Linked DNA regions of Caulobacter sp. FWC2. The main gene of each other region encodes a partner of the protein of the gene in region 2 in a complex. Links are inferred from orthologs where the notes say so. Each region holds a gene or a part of one and is shown on either strand. Other genes may lie near its edges.

Region 1 (4,580 bases), 4.2 Mb from region 2 along the record:
TCGCTTCTTGCGGCTCCATTTCGGCGCAATCGTGTCAATCGTCTTGCAGCAATTTAGCGACGCGGTCCTCTTCGTCCCGCGAAAGCTCTGTCTCGACCGTCTCGCGACGCCGCAGCAAGCCGACCATCAGGACGCCGCCGATCAGCAGCACCCCCACCGGAGCCAGCCACAGCGCGGCGTTGCCGGCCGAAAAGCGCGGCTTCAGCAGCACGAACTCGCCGTAACGCTGCACAAGAAACGCGCGGATCTCGCCATCGCTGCGCCCAGCCTTGACCTGTTCGCGGACAATACGTCGCAGGTCGCCGGCCAGCTGAGCCTCGGAGTCGTCGATCGACTCGTTCTGGCAGACCAGGCAGCGGACTTCCTTGAAGAGGTCGCGGGCGCGGGCTTCCTGCGCCGGATCGGGCAGACGCTCGGTGGGCTCCGACGCACTGCCCATCAGGGCGACGGCGGCGACGGCCACCAGCAGAGCGCGGACGCGGCTCACGACACGACCTCGCCGGCGCGGCGGCCGACGCCCAGGCGTACGCGGCGGTCGGACAGCGACACCACCCCGCCCAGAGCCATGATCAGCGGGCCCAGGAAGATCAGCCGCACCCACGGGTTCACATAGGCGCGCACCAGCCAGGCCGGCTTGCCGCCCTCGCCCGCCCGGCGTTCGCCCAGCACGACATAGATGTCGTCCAGCATGCGCGGGCAGATGGCGACTTCCGAGGTGGTCTGGGAGCCGGTCGGATAGAAACGGCGCTCGGGCTCGGCATGGCAGATCTCATTGCCAGCCTTATTGAGCACCTTCACGATCCCGCGCTCGGCCAGGTAGTTCGGGCCCTCGACCGTGCCGACATCGGTCAGGGTCAGGGTGTAGGCGCCCAGGGCGTGGCTTTCATTGAGGCTCAGCGCCTGGGCGGCCTCGACGCGCCAGGCGGTCTCGAACGAGGCCCCCAGCACGAAGACGCCCAGGCCGGCATGGGCCAGGGTCGTGCCCCAGGCCCCGCGCGGCTGGCCCTTGGCGCGACGGATGCTCTCGGCGGCGGGCGCGCGGAACAGCTTCAGGCGCTCGGCCATCTCCAGCAGCGCGCCGCCCAGCAACCAGAAGCCCAGGGCTAGACCGGCGCTGGCCAGGGCCTTGCGCGGCTGGACGATGCCGTAGGCCACGAGGCCCAGCGCTGCGGCGGCGGCCAGCACGACCCACAGCTTGCGGGCCACGCCGCGCGCATCGCCGCGCTTCCAGGCCAGCAGCGGCCCGGCCGGCAGGACGCAGAACGCCAGGATCATCAGCGGCACGAAGGTCAGGTTGAAGAACGGCGTGCCAACCGAGACAGCCTCGCCGTCCATGGCCTCGCGGATCAGCGGATAAAGCGTGCCCAGCAGCACCACCGCCGTCGCCGTCGACAGCAGGATGTTGTTGAGCACGATGGCGCTCTCACGGCTGACGGGTCTGAACTGGCCGCCGGGGTTCAGGCTGCCGGCGCGCAGGCCGAACAGCAGGAAGCCCGCGCCAGCCGCGACGCCCATCATCATCAGCAGCAGCACGCCGCGCGTCGGGTCGACCGCGAAGGCGTGAACGCTGGTCAGAACGCCAGAGCGCACCAGGAAAGCGCCCAGCATCGAGAAGGTGAAGGCCGCCAGGGCCAGGAACGCCGTCCAGCCCGGCAGCGCGCCGCGCTTCTCGGTGACGATCGCCGAGTGCAGCAGGGCCGCGCCGATCAGCCACGGCATGAAGCTGGCGTTCTCGACCGGATCCCAGAACCACCAGCCGCCCCAGCCCAGCTCGTAATAGGCCCAGAAGGCGCCCAGGGTGATGCCGACGGTCAGCAGGCTCCAGGCCGCCAGGGTCCAGGGCCGCACCCAGCGGGCCCAGGCCGCGTCGATCCGGCCCTCGATCAGCGCCGCCAGCGACAGCGAATAGACCACCGAGAAACCGACATAGCCGCTGTAGAGGAACGGCGGGTGCACGGCCAACGCCCAGTCCTGCAGCAGCGGATTGAGCGACCGCCCCTCGACCGGGACCTCGATCAGACGGGCCAGCGGGTTCGAGGCGAAGACGGTGTAGGCCAGGAACATCACGCCCAGCGCGCCCTGGATGGCGATGGCGTAGGCCCGCAGGCGCGGCGGCAGGCTGTCGCCGAAGAAAGCCATGGCCGCGCCGTACCCGGTCAGCACCAGGCACCACAGCAGCATCGAGCCCTCGTGGCTGCCCCAGGCGCCGGCCACCTTGTAGAGCAGCGGCTTGGCGGTGTGGGAGTTGGCGGCCACGTTGGCCACCGAGAAGTCCGAGACCACGAAGGCGTGGATCAAAGCCGCGAAGGCCACGGCCACGGCGACGAAGGTCGCCACCGCCGCGCCGCGTCCGGCCCCGGCCAGCACCGGCGAACGCCGCGCGCCGCCGACGGCCGAGAGGCCGGTCTGGGCGACCGACAGCATCAGCGACAGGATCAGGGCGAAGGCGCCCAGTTCGACGATCATCCCCTTCTCCCCTTGCGGGAGAAGGTGTCGCGCAGCGACGGATGAGGGGTCGCGCAGGCCTTGCCAGATAGGGCTTTCAACCCCTCATCCGACCTGCTTCGCAGGCCACCTTCTCCCGCAAGGGAAGAAGGAACACGGAGGGCCATCATGGCTTCTGGCTCCCGTAGCTCGGAGCGCCATAGTTCGGAGGCGGCGCGCCCTCGCCGCGCCACTCGCCCTGCTTCTTCAGCGCCTTGGCGACGTCGCGAGGCATGTAGCGCTCGTCGTGCTTGGCCAGCACCTGCTTGGCGACGAAGACGCCGCTTTCATTGAACGTCCCCTCGGCGACGATCCCCTGCCCTTCGCGGAACAGATCGGGCAGGTCGCCGTGATAGCTCACCTTGGCCGTGGCCTTGTGGTCGGCGACCACGAAGTCGACATCGCCGCCGGGATGCTTGACCACGCTGCCGTGCTGGACGAGGCCGCCCAGCTGCACCTTGCGACCGGGCGCGACGTGCGCCTCCTGGGCCTGGGCCGGCGTGTAGAACAGCGAGATGTTGTCGCGCAGGCCGTACAGCGCCAGGCCGACGGCCAGGGCCAGCACGGGCGCCACGGCCAGCAGGATGGTCAGGCGACGACGCGCCTTGCGGGATTTGGGCCAGAAACTCATGGCGTGGTGATCTTCTGCGGAGGCGTGTCGGCGGCCTGGCGCAGGGCCGACAGCACCTTGGGCTGGTCCTTGAAGCGGGCGGTCGCCGAGGCCAGCGCCGCGTCGCGCTTGGCGCTCTCGCCCAGCACGGCATAGGCGCGGACCAGGCGGACCCAGCCGTCAGGATCGTCGGGAGACTGGGCCAGGCGCGCGGCCAGGCCTTCGACCATGCCGGCGATCATGCCCTGCACCTGCGGGTTCTCGTTCGCGGCTTGCTGGTCGCTGGGCAGGCGGCCCGAGGCTTCGACCTGGGCGATCTCCTGGGCGAGCGCCGCGCGGCCCGGGTCGTTGGCCGGCAGGCTGGCTGCGAGGGCGCGCCAGTCGGCGACACCGCCGGCCACGTCGCCGTCGGCGACCTTGCCGCGGCCCAGATAGTAGCGAGCGCGAATGTCGTTCGGCGCGACCCTCAGCGCCTCGCCGAAGGCCAGCTTGGCGTCGGCGCCCACCTGCCCCTTGGACTCCATGACGAAGGTCTCGCCCAGCAGGCTCCAGAGGTCCCCGCGCTTGGGCGCCAGGCGGACGGCCTTGCGCAGAGCGGCCTCGGCGCCGGGCAGGTCGCCGGCGGCGGCGCGGGCCTTGGCCAGGAAGGCCAGGGGTTCGGGATCGGTCGGCCGCTCGGCGGCGACGCCTTCCAGCACAGCGGCGATCTTGGCGGGCTCGAGCGTGGACGGATCGGCGGCTTTCCATTCCGCCACGCGCTTGGCGTAGGGCTGGTCGGCCATCTCGGGCTTGCCCACGGCGACATAGAGGCCGACAGCGGCGACACAGGCCGCGCCGACGGCGATCACCACCGCCTTGCGAGGCGTTGCGCCATCACGCGCCCAGGTCTCGGCCTGGTCGGCGGCGGCCAGCAGGCCTCGCCCGGCCTCGGCGCGGGCGGCCTTGAGTTCGGTCTGCGCCAACAGGCCGTCGATGGCCAGGCGCTCGACCTCGGCCAGACGGCGGCGATGCGGTTCAAGCCGGGCCTGGGCGTCGTCGACGGGCCGGGCGCGCGCCGCGCCCCGCAGCACCAGCCCCGCCGTCGCGGCCGACAGCCCCGCCGCAGCGATCCAGAAAGCGATCATGGCCGCGTGGTAGCGTGTTCCAGCCCCGGCCGTTAGCGGAAAAAGCGCTTAAGTGGGTCCTATCCCCTCTCCGATCTCCCCGGCGAAGGCCGGGGCCCAGATCGAACCCACGAACGATCGAGAGGTGGACGCCGTCGAAAGGCGCGAACACCCAAGACGCTCAGGATGGATCTGGGTCCCGGCCTTCGCCGGGAAGAACGGGGTTTGGGGGCTTGAGCCGCTAAGCCGCGATCGCCGCCGCCGCCCGGCGACGCACGATCTCGGCGGTCTTGTCGTCGCGGGTGTAGGCGATGAAGCCGGCGGCGACGTCCAGGTACTTCACGGCCAGGCCCGAGTCGCCGCCGTCGCCGGTGCGGGCGACG
Region 2 (5,664 bases):
TGCAGGGTCGCGATGTCTTCGTTCGAAGGCCAGATGTCCTTCAGGAAGACGTCGTTGCCCTTCTTGTCCTGGCCGATCGGCTGGGTGGCCAGGTCGATCTTCATCGTACCGGCCAGGGCGTAGGCCACCACCAGCGGCGGCGAGGCCAGGTAGTTGGCGCGCACGTCCGGGTTCACCCGGCCTTCGAAGTTGCGGTTGCCCGACAGCACCGAACACGCGACCAGGTCGGCGTCGTTGATCGTCTTGCTGATGGCTTCCGGCAGCGGGCCCGAATTGCCGATGCAGGTGGTGCAGCCGTAGCCGACCAGGTTGAAGCCGAGAGCATCGAGGTGCTTGGTCAGGCCGGCCTTGGCCAGATAGTCGGTGACGACTTGCGAGCCGGGGGCCAGCGAGGTCTTCACCCACGGCTTGACCTTCAGGCCCTTGGCCACCGCGTTCTTGGCCACCAGGCCGGCGGCGATCAGGACCGAGGGGTTCGACGTGTTGGTGCACGAGGTGATGGCGGCGATGACCACGTCGCCGTGGCCGACGTCGAAGCTCTCACCCTCGACCGGCGCGCGCAGGTCGGGCTGGTCGCTCTTGCCGAACTCGCCGACCAGCGATTCATGGAACTTGTACGAGGCTTCCGACAGCAGGACGCGGTCTTGCGGACGCTTGGGACCGGCCAACGACGGGAGCACCGACGACAGGTCCAGCTCCAGCGTGTCGGTGAAGGTCGGCTCGGCCGTGCCCGGCTCCCACCACAGACCCTGTTCCTTGGCGTAGGCTTCGACCAGGGCGACGCGCTCGGCCGTGCGGCCGGTGCCCTTCAGATAGGCGATGGTCGAGGCCGAGATCGGGAAGAAGCCGCAGGTGGCGCCGTATTCCGGCGCCATGTTGGCGATGGTCGCCTGGTCTTCCAGGGTCAGGTTGGCCAGGGCGTCGCCGTAGAACTCGACGAACTTGCCGACCACGCCCTTCTTGCGCAGCATCTGGGTGACGGTCAGCACCAGGTCGGTCGCGGTCGCGCCTTCCGGCATGGCGCCGGTCAGCTTGAAGCCGATGACTTCCGGGATCAGCATCGGGATCGGCTGGCCCAGCATCGCGGCTTCAGCCTCGATGCCGCCTACGCCCCAGCCCAGCACGGCCAGGCCGTTGACCATGGTCGTGTGGCTGTCGGTGCCGACGACGGTGTCGGGATAGGCGACTTCATCGCCATCGACTTCGTTGGTCCACACGGTCTGGGCCAGGTATTCCAGGTTCACCTGGTGGCAGATGCCGGTGCCGGGCGGCACCACGCGGAAATTGTTGAACGCCGACGAACCCCAACGCAGGAAGCGATAGCGCTCGATGTTGCGCTCGTACTCGCGCTTGACGTTGTCGTCGTAAGCTTTGGGATTACCGAAGTTGTCGACCATGACCGAGTGGTCGATGACCAGGTCGACCGGGTTCAGCGGGTTGATCTTGGCCGGGTTGGCGCCCAGGGCGACCATGGCGTCGCGCATGGCGGCCAGGTCGACGACGGCGGGAACGCCGGTGAAGTCCTGCATCAGCACGCGGGCCGGGCGGAAGCTGATCTCGTGCTCGACCGAGCCCTTGTTCTGCAGCCAGGCGGCGACGGCCTTCAGGTCGTCTTCCGACACCGAAACGCTGTCTTCGTTGCGGAGCAGGTTCTCCAGCAGCACCTTCATCGACACCGGCAGCGACGAAGTTCCGGTCAGACCGGCTTCCTCAGCGGCGCGAAGGCTGTAATAGACGTAAGACTTGTTGCCGACCTTCAGTTCGCGGCGGGCTTTCAGGCTGTCAACAGACGCCATGCTCAAGGATCCTTCTCTGTCCACGGCCGTCCGAAAACCGCTCCCGGGATCACGCGCTGATCGAAGGGGACACACAGGTTCCGCCTCCGCGCCGCGTACCACCCAAAACGACTGGAGGGGGACGACCGCGCGCTTCTTAGCGCCACCTCCGCCGAACGTCCATGTCGCGCGCGGGGTCTTGGCATGTTGAGAGTTGTTCTCATTAAGGAACTGGCGATCGCGCGGGGCGAACGCACGCTGTTTTCCGGCATGAATCTGACCCTTGGCGCCGGCGAGGCGGCGGTGCTGGTGGGCCGCAACGGGGCGGGCAAGACCAGCCTGCTGCGGGCCGTGGCGGGCCTGCTGCGGCCGGTCGAGGGCGCCATCGCCTTCGAGGGCGAGGCCGGACCGATCGAGGCCGACGCCGCGCGCGCCGAACACCTGCACCTGCTGGGTCACCAGGACGGGCTCAAATCCAGCCGCACGGCCTGGGAGGAACTGCGCTTCCAGACCCTGTGGACCGGCGGGACCGAGGACAGCGCCCGCGCCGCGGCCAAGCGCTTTGACCTTAATCGCCTGCTCGACCTGGAAGTCCGCCGCCTGTCGGCCGGCCAGCGCCGCCGTCTGGCCCTGGCGCGGCTGGCGGCCAGTCCGCGCGCGCTGTGGCTGCTGGACGAACCCATGGCCCCGCTGGACGCCGGCCAGCGCGCGGCGTTCGGGTCGGTGATGGCTGAGCACCTGGCCGGCGGCGGCATGATCCTGGCCTCGGTTCACGATCCGCTGCCGATCCCGGCGCGTAGCGTGGAGGTCGGGGCATGAAGGCGTTCGGCGTCCTCCTGCGGCGGGAGCTGGCCCTGGCCTGGGGCAAGGGCGGCGGGCCGCTGCTGGCCCTGACCTTCTATGCCTGCGTCGTCGTGCTGCTGCCGATGGCCTCGGGCCGCGCGCCCGAGCGGTTGGCGGCGATCGCCCCCGGCATCGCCTGGCTGGCCCTGGCCCTGGCGGCGCTGTTGTCGCTGGAGCGCCTGTTCGAGCGCGACTACGAGGACGGGACCCTTGACCTGCTGGCGCTGGGCCCCGCCCCGCTGGAGGCCGTCGCGGTCGCCAAGTGCCTGGCCCAATGGCTGGCCACCGGCGCGCCGCTGGCCCTGGCCGCCCCTGTCGCGGCCCTGATGCTGGGCGCGGACCTCAAGGTCATGCCGCTGCTGGTGCTGTGCGCCCTGGCCGGGGGTCTCGCCTTCGCCTTCCTCGGCGGTCTCGGCGCGTCTCTCGCCCTGGGCAGCAAGCGCGGCGGCCTGCTGGTGGCGGTGATCGTCCTGCCGCTGTTCGCCCCGCCGGTGATCTTCGGGGCCGGGGCGCTGGACGGCTACTCGGCCGGCCTGCCGTGGACCGGCGGGCTGCTGCTGCTGCTGGCCTACTGCGTCGGCGCGATCGCCCTGTCGCCGCTGGCCATGGGCGCGGCTGGTAGGAACGCGCTGGATTAGAGACCTTACACCTCAACCGTCATCCCGCGCTTTATGCGCGGGACCCATGGTTCAGCTTCTACGTTAGAGCTTGAGCTTTCTCTGCACTTGCGGCGGACAAATGGGTCCCGCGAACAAGTCGCGGGATGACGAGAGATTTGAGTTTCACGCCGTCGGCGCGACCGTCGCCTGCACGTCGCCCAGGGCCGCCGCCTTCTCGCCCAGCACCACCGCCAGCGAGCCGCCGATGATCAGCAGGCCGCCGGCGAACAGGGCCACGGTCAGGTGGTCGCCGAACAGCAGCACGCCGCAGCACGCGCCGATCAGCGGCTCGATATTGATGAACACCCCGGCGCTGGCCGCACCGACGCGGGCCGCGCCGTACTGCCAGGCGGCGGTGGCCAGCAGGGTGGCCAGGACGCCCTGAGCCAGGATCGCGGCCCAGACGGGGGCGCTCAGGGTCAGTTTCGGCGGGCCGTGCATGACGAAGGCGATCGGGAGGACGGTCACGGCCGCGATGATGATCGACACCGCCGGAATGGCCATGGCGTTCGGGGCCTTGGGCGCGCGGCGCAGGGTCAGCAGCCAGGCCAGGAATAGGAACAGCGCCCCCAGCGACAGCGCCACGCCCCACGGCGAGCTGGCGCCGTCCGGCTTGCCCGCGATCAGGACCGCGCCCAGCGTCGCCGCCGCCACGCCCGCCCAAGACATCCGCGAGACCTTCTCGCCCAGCACCTTGGCGCTGACCGCGATCAGGGCCGGCATGGCGCCCACCAGCAGCGCCGCCACCGTGACGCTGACATGGGCCAGGCCCTCGAACTGGACCATGAAGGCCACGCCGTAGAGCACGCCCGCCAGCAACACGACCGGCGATTTGAACAGGGCGCGGACCTCGGGCGAGCGCAGGGCGAACGGCGCGGCGGCCAGGGCTGCGACCCCGAAGCGCAGCAGCACCATGTGGGCCGCGTCCATCTGCGTCAGGATCAGCTTGCCGGTGGGAAAGCCGAGACCCCAGCAGAGCCCCGCCAGCGCCAGGGCGACAAAAGCGATCGACTTCATGCAAGGACTCCGGGCCGGAAACACGGGCAGACCGGCGCTGACGCACGGCGGGACCGGCGTCCTCTAGATCATGGCGATCCCGGAACTGGCAGCTGACATAAAGCACGCCCGCTGGAGGGCAAGCGCGGAACCTTTTTCGGCGTTCGTCAAACATGGAACATTGTTCATGTTTTCGGACATTTTCGCGCCATATGGCGATGGCCAAGCTCTCGTCATCATACGACAGGGAGCTCACAACCATGCGTAAAACCCTTACCCGCCTGGCGCTCGCGGGCGCCGCCACCACCCTTCTGGCCGGCGCGGCCCTGGCCCAGGTTCCGCCGCCCCCGGCGCCGCCCGCCCCGCCGCCGCCGCCCGAGGCGCCCTTGCCGCCGCTTCCGCCACTGCCCCCGATGGAGATGATGATGGCCATGGGGCCGGACGCGATGTTCATGCACCAGGGCCGGCACGCCGATCCTGAAAAGCGCGCCCAGCGCCTGCGCGACATCCTGCAGCTGCGCGGCGACCAGGACGGCGCCCTGAAGGCCTATGTCGAAGCCACCACGCCCAAGATCGTCGTCGAGAAGCGCGAAGTCTCCAAGGGCGACAAGGACGGCGACAGAATGGAGCGCGCCGAACGCGCCCCGCCGACCACGCTGGAGCGCCTGGACCGCATGACCAAGGCCGCCGACGCCATGAAGAAGCGCGCCGAGGCCACCCGCGCCTTCTACACGGCCCTGACCCCGGCCCAGCAGAAGACCTTCGACATCCTGGGCATGGGCGAGGGTGAAGGCGACCAGCATGTCTTCGTCCGCCGCTTCGAGACCGGCGGCGGGCCGGCCGTGTTCAAAGGCGGCCAACGCAAGGTGATCATTGAGCGCAAGGTCGGCTGACCCCGACCGAGCACGAAGGCGCGGCGGGCCTGCAACCGTCGCGCCTTCTCCCCTTCAGTAGCGATACGACCATTGCCCGCGCTCTCGCCGCGCTCTAAGCAGCCGATATGGACGCGCGCCACACGTTCGACTTCCTGACCAATCCCGAGCGGTTCATGGCCTTCTCGCGGTGGGCCGCGCCGTGGCTCGGCGCGCTGTCGGCTCTCGCCGGGCTCGCCGGCCTGGTCATGACCTTCCTGGTCCCCGAGGACTATCAGCAGGGCGATACGGTGCGGATGATGTTCATCCACATCCCGGCCGCCTCCCTGGCCATCTTCATCTATGTCTGCCTGGGCGTGGCCAGCTTCCTGGCCTTGGTCTTCCGCCAGGCGCTCGCCGACCTCGCCGCCCAGGCCTGCGCCCCGATCGGCGCCGTCTATACCGCCCTGGCCCTGATCACCGGCTCGCTGTGGGGCAAGCCGATGTGGGGGACCTGGTGGGTGTGGGACGCGCGCCTGA

The links. Proteins that work in one complex are often made in the same cells at the same time.
Region 1: the proteins of ccmB (region 2) and ccmE are in contact, whole or in part, in a solved structure (PDB 8CE8), measured with the Escherichia coli proteins. The link is inferred for Caulobacter sp. FWC2 from one-to-one orthologs.

Annotation. Positions count from the first base shown.
Region 1 is NZ_PEBF01000001.1:1,027,151-1,031,730, reverse strand. The notes cover bases 1,364-4,357. They hold ccmE (cytochrome c maturation protein CcmE), read right to left. Parts: upstream 3,116-4,357; coding sequence 2,612-3,115; downstream 1,364-2,611. Other genes in these bases: ccmI (c-type cytochrome biogenesis protein CcmI), read right to left, coding at 3,112-4,218; CSW62_RS04895 (heme lyase CcmF/NrfE family subunit), read right to left, coding at 1,364-2,466. Outside these bases: CSW62_RS04900 (cytochrome c-type biogenesis protein), read right to left, coding at 35-487; more of CSW62_RS04895, read right to left, coding at 484-1,363; CSW62_RS04880 (hypothetical protein), read right to left, coding at 4,439-4,580. UniProt on the Escherichia coli protein: Heme chaperone required for the biogenesis of c-type cytochromes. Transiently binds heme delivered by CcmC and transfers the heme to apo-cytochromes in a process facilitated by CcmF and CcmH.
Region 2 is NZ_PEBF01000001.1:5,214,121-5,219,784, reverse strand. What follows is about bases 1,449-4,423. They hold ccmB (heme exporter protein CcmB), read left to right. Parts: upstream 1,449-2,590; coding sequence 2,591-3,256; downstream 3,257-4,423. Other genes in these bases: CSW62_RS24625 (DMT family transporter), read right to left, coding at 3,401-4,294; ccmA (heme ABC exporter ATP-binding protein CcmA), read left to right, coding at 1,980-2,594; acnA (aconitate hydratase AcnA), read right to left, coding at 1,449-1,796. Outside these bases: more of acnA, read right to left, coding at 1-1,448; CSW62_RS24620 (Spy/CpxP family protein refolding chaperone), read left to right, coding at 4,534-5,166; heme ABC transporter permease CcmC, read left to right, coding at 5,274-5,664. UniProt on the Escherichia coli protein: Required for the export of heme to the periplasm for the biogenesis of c-type cytochromes.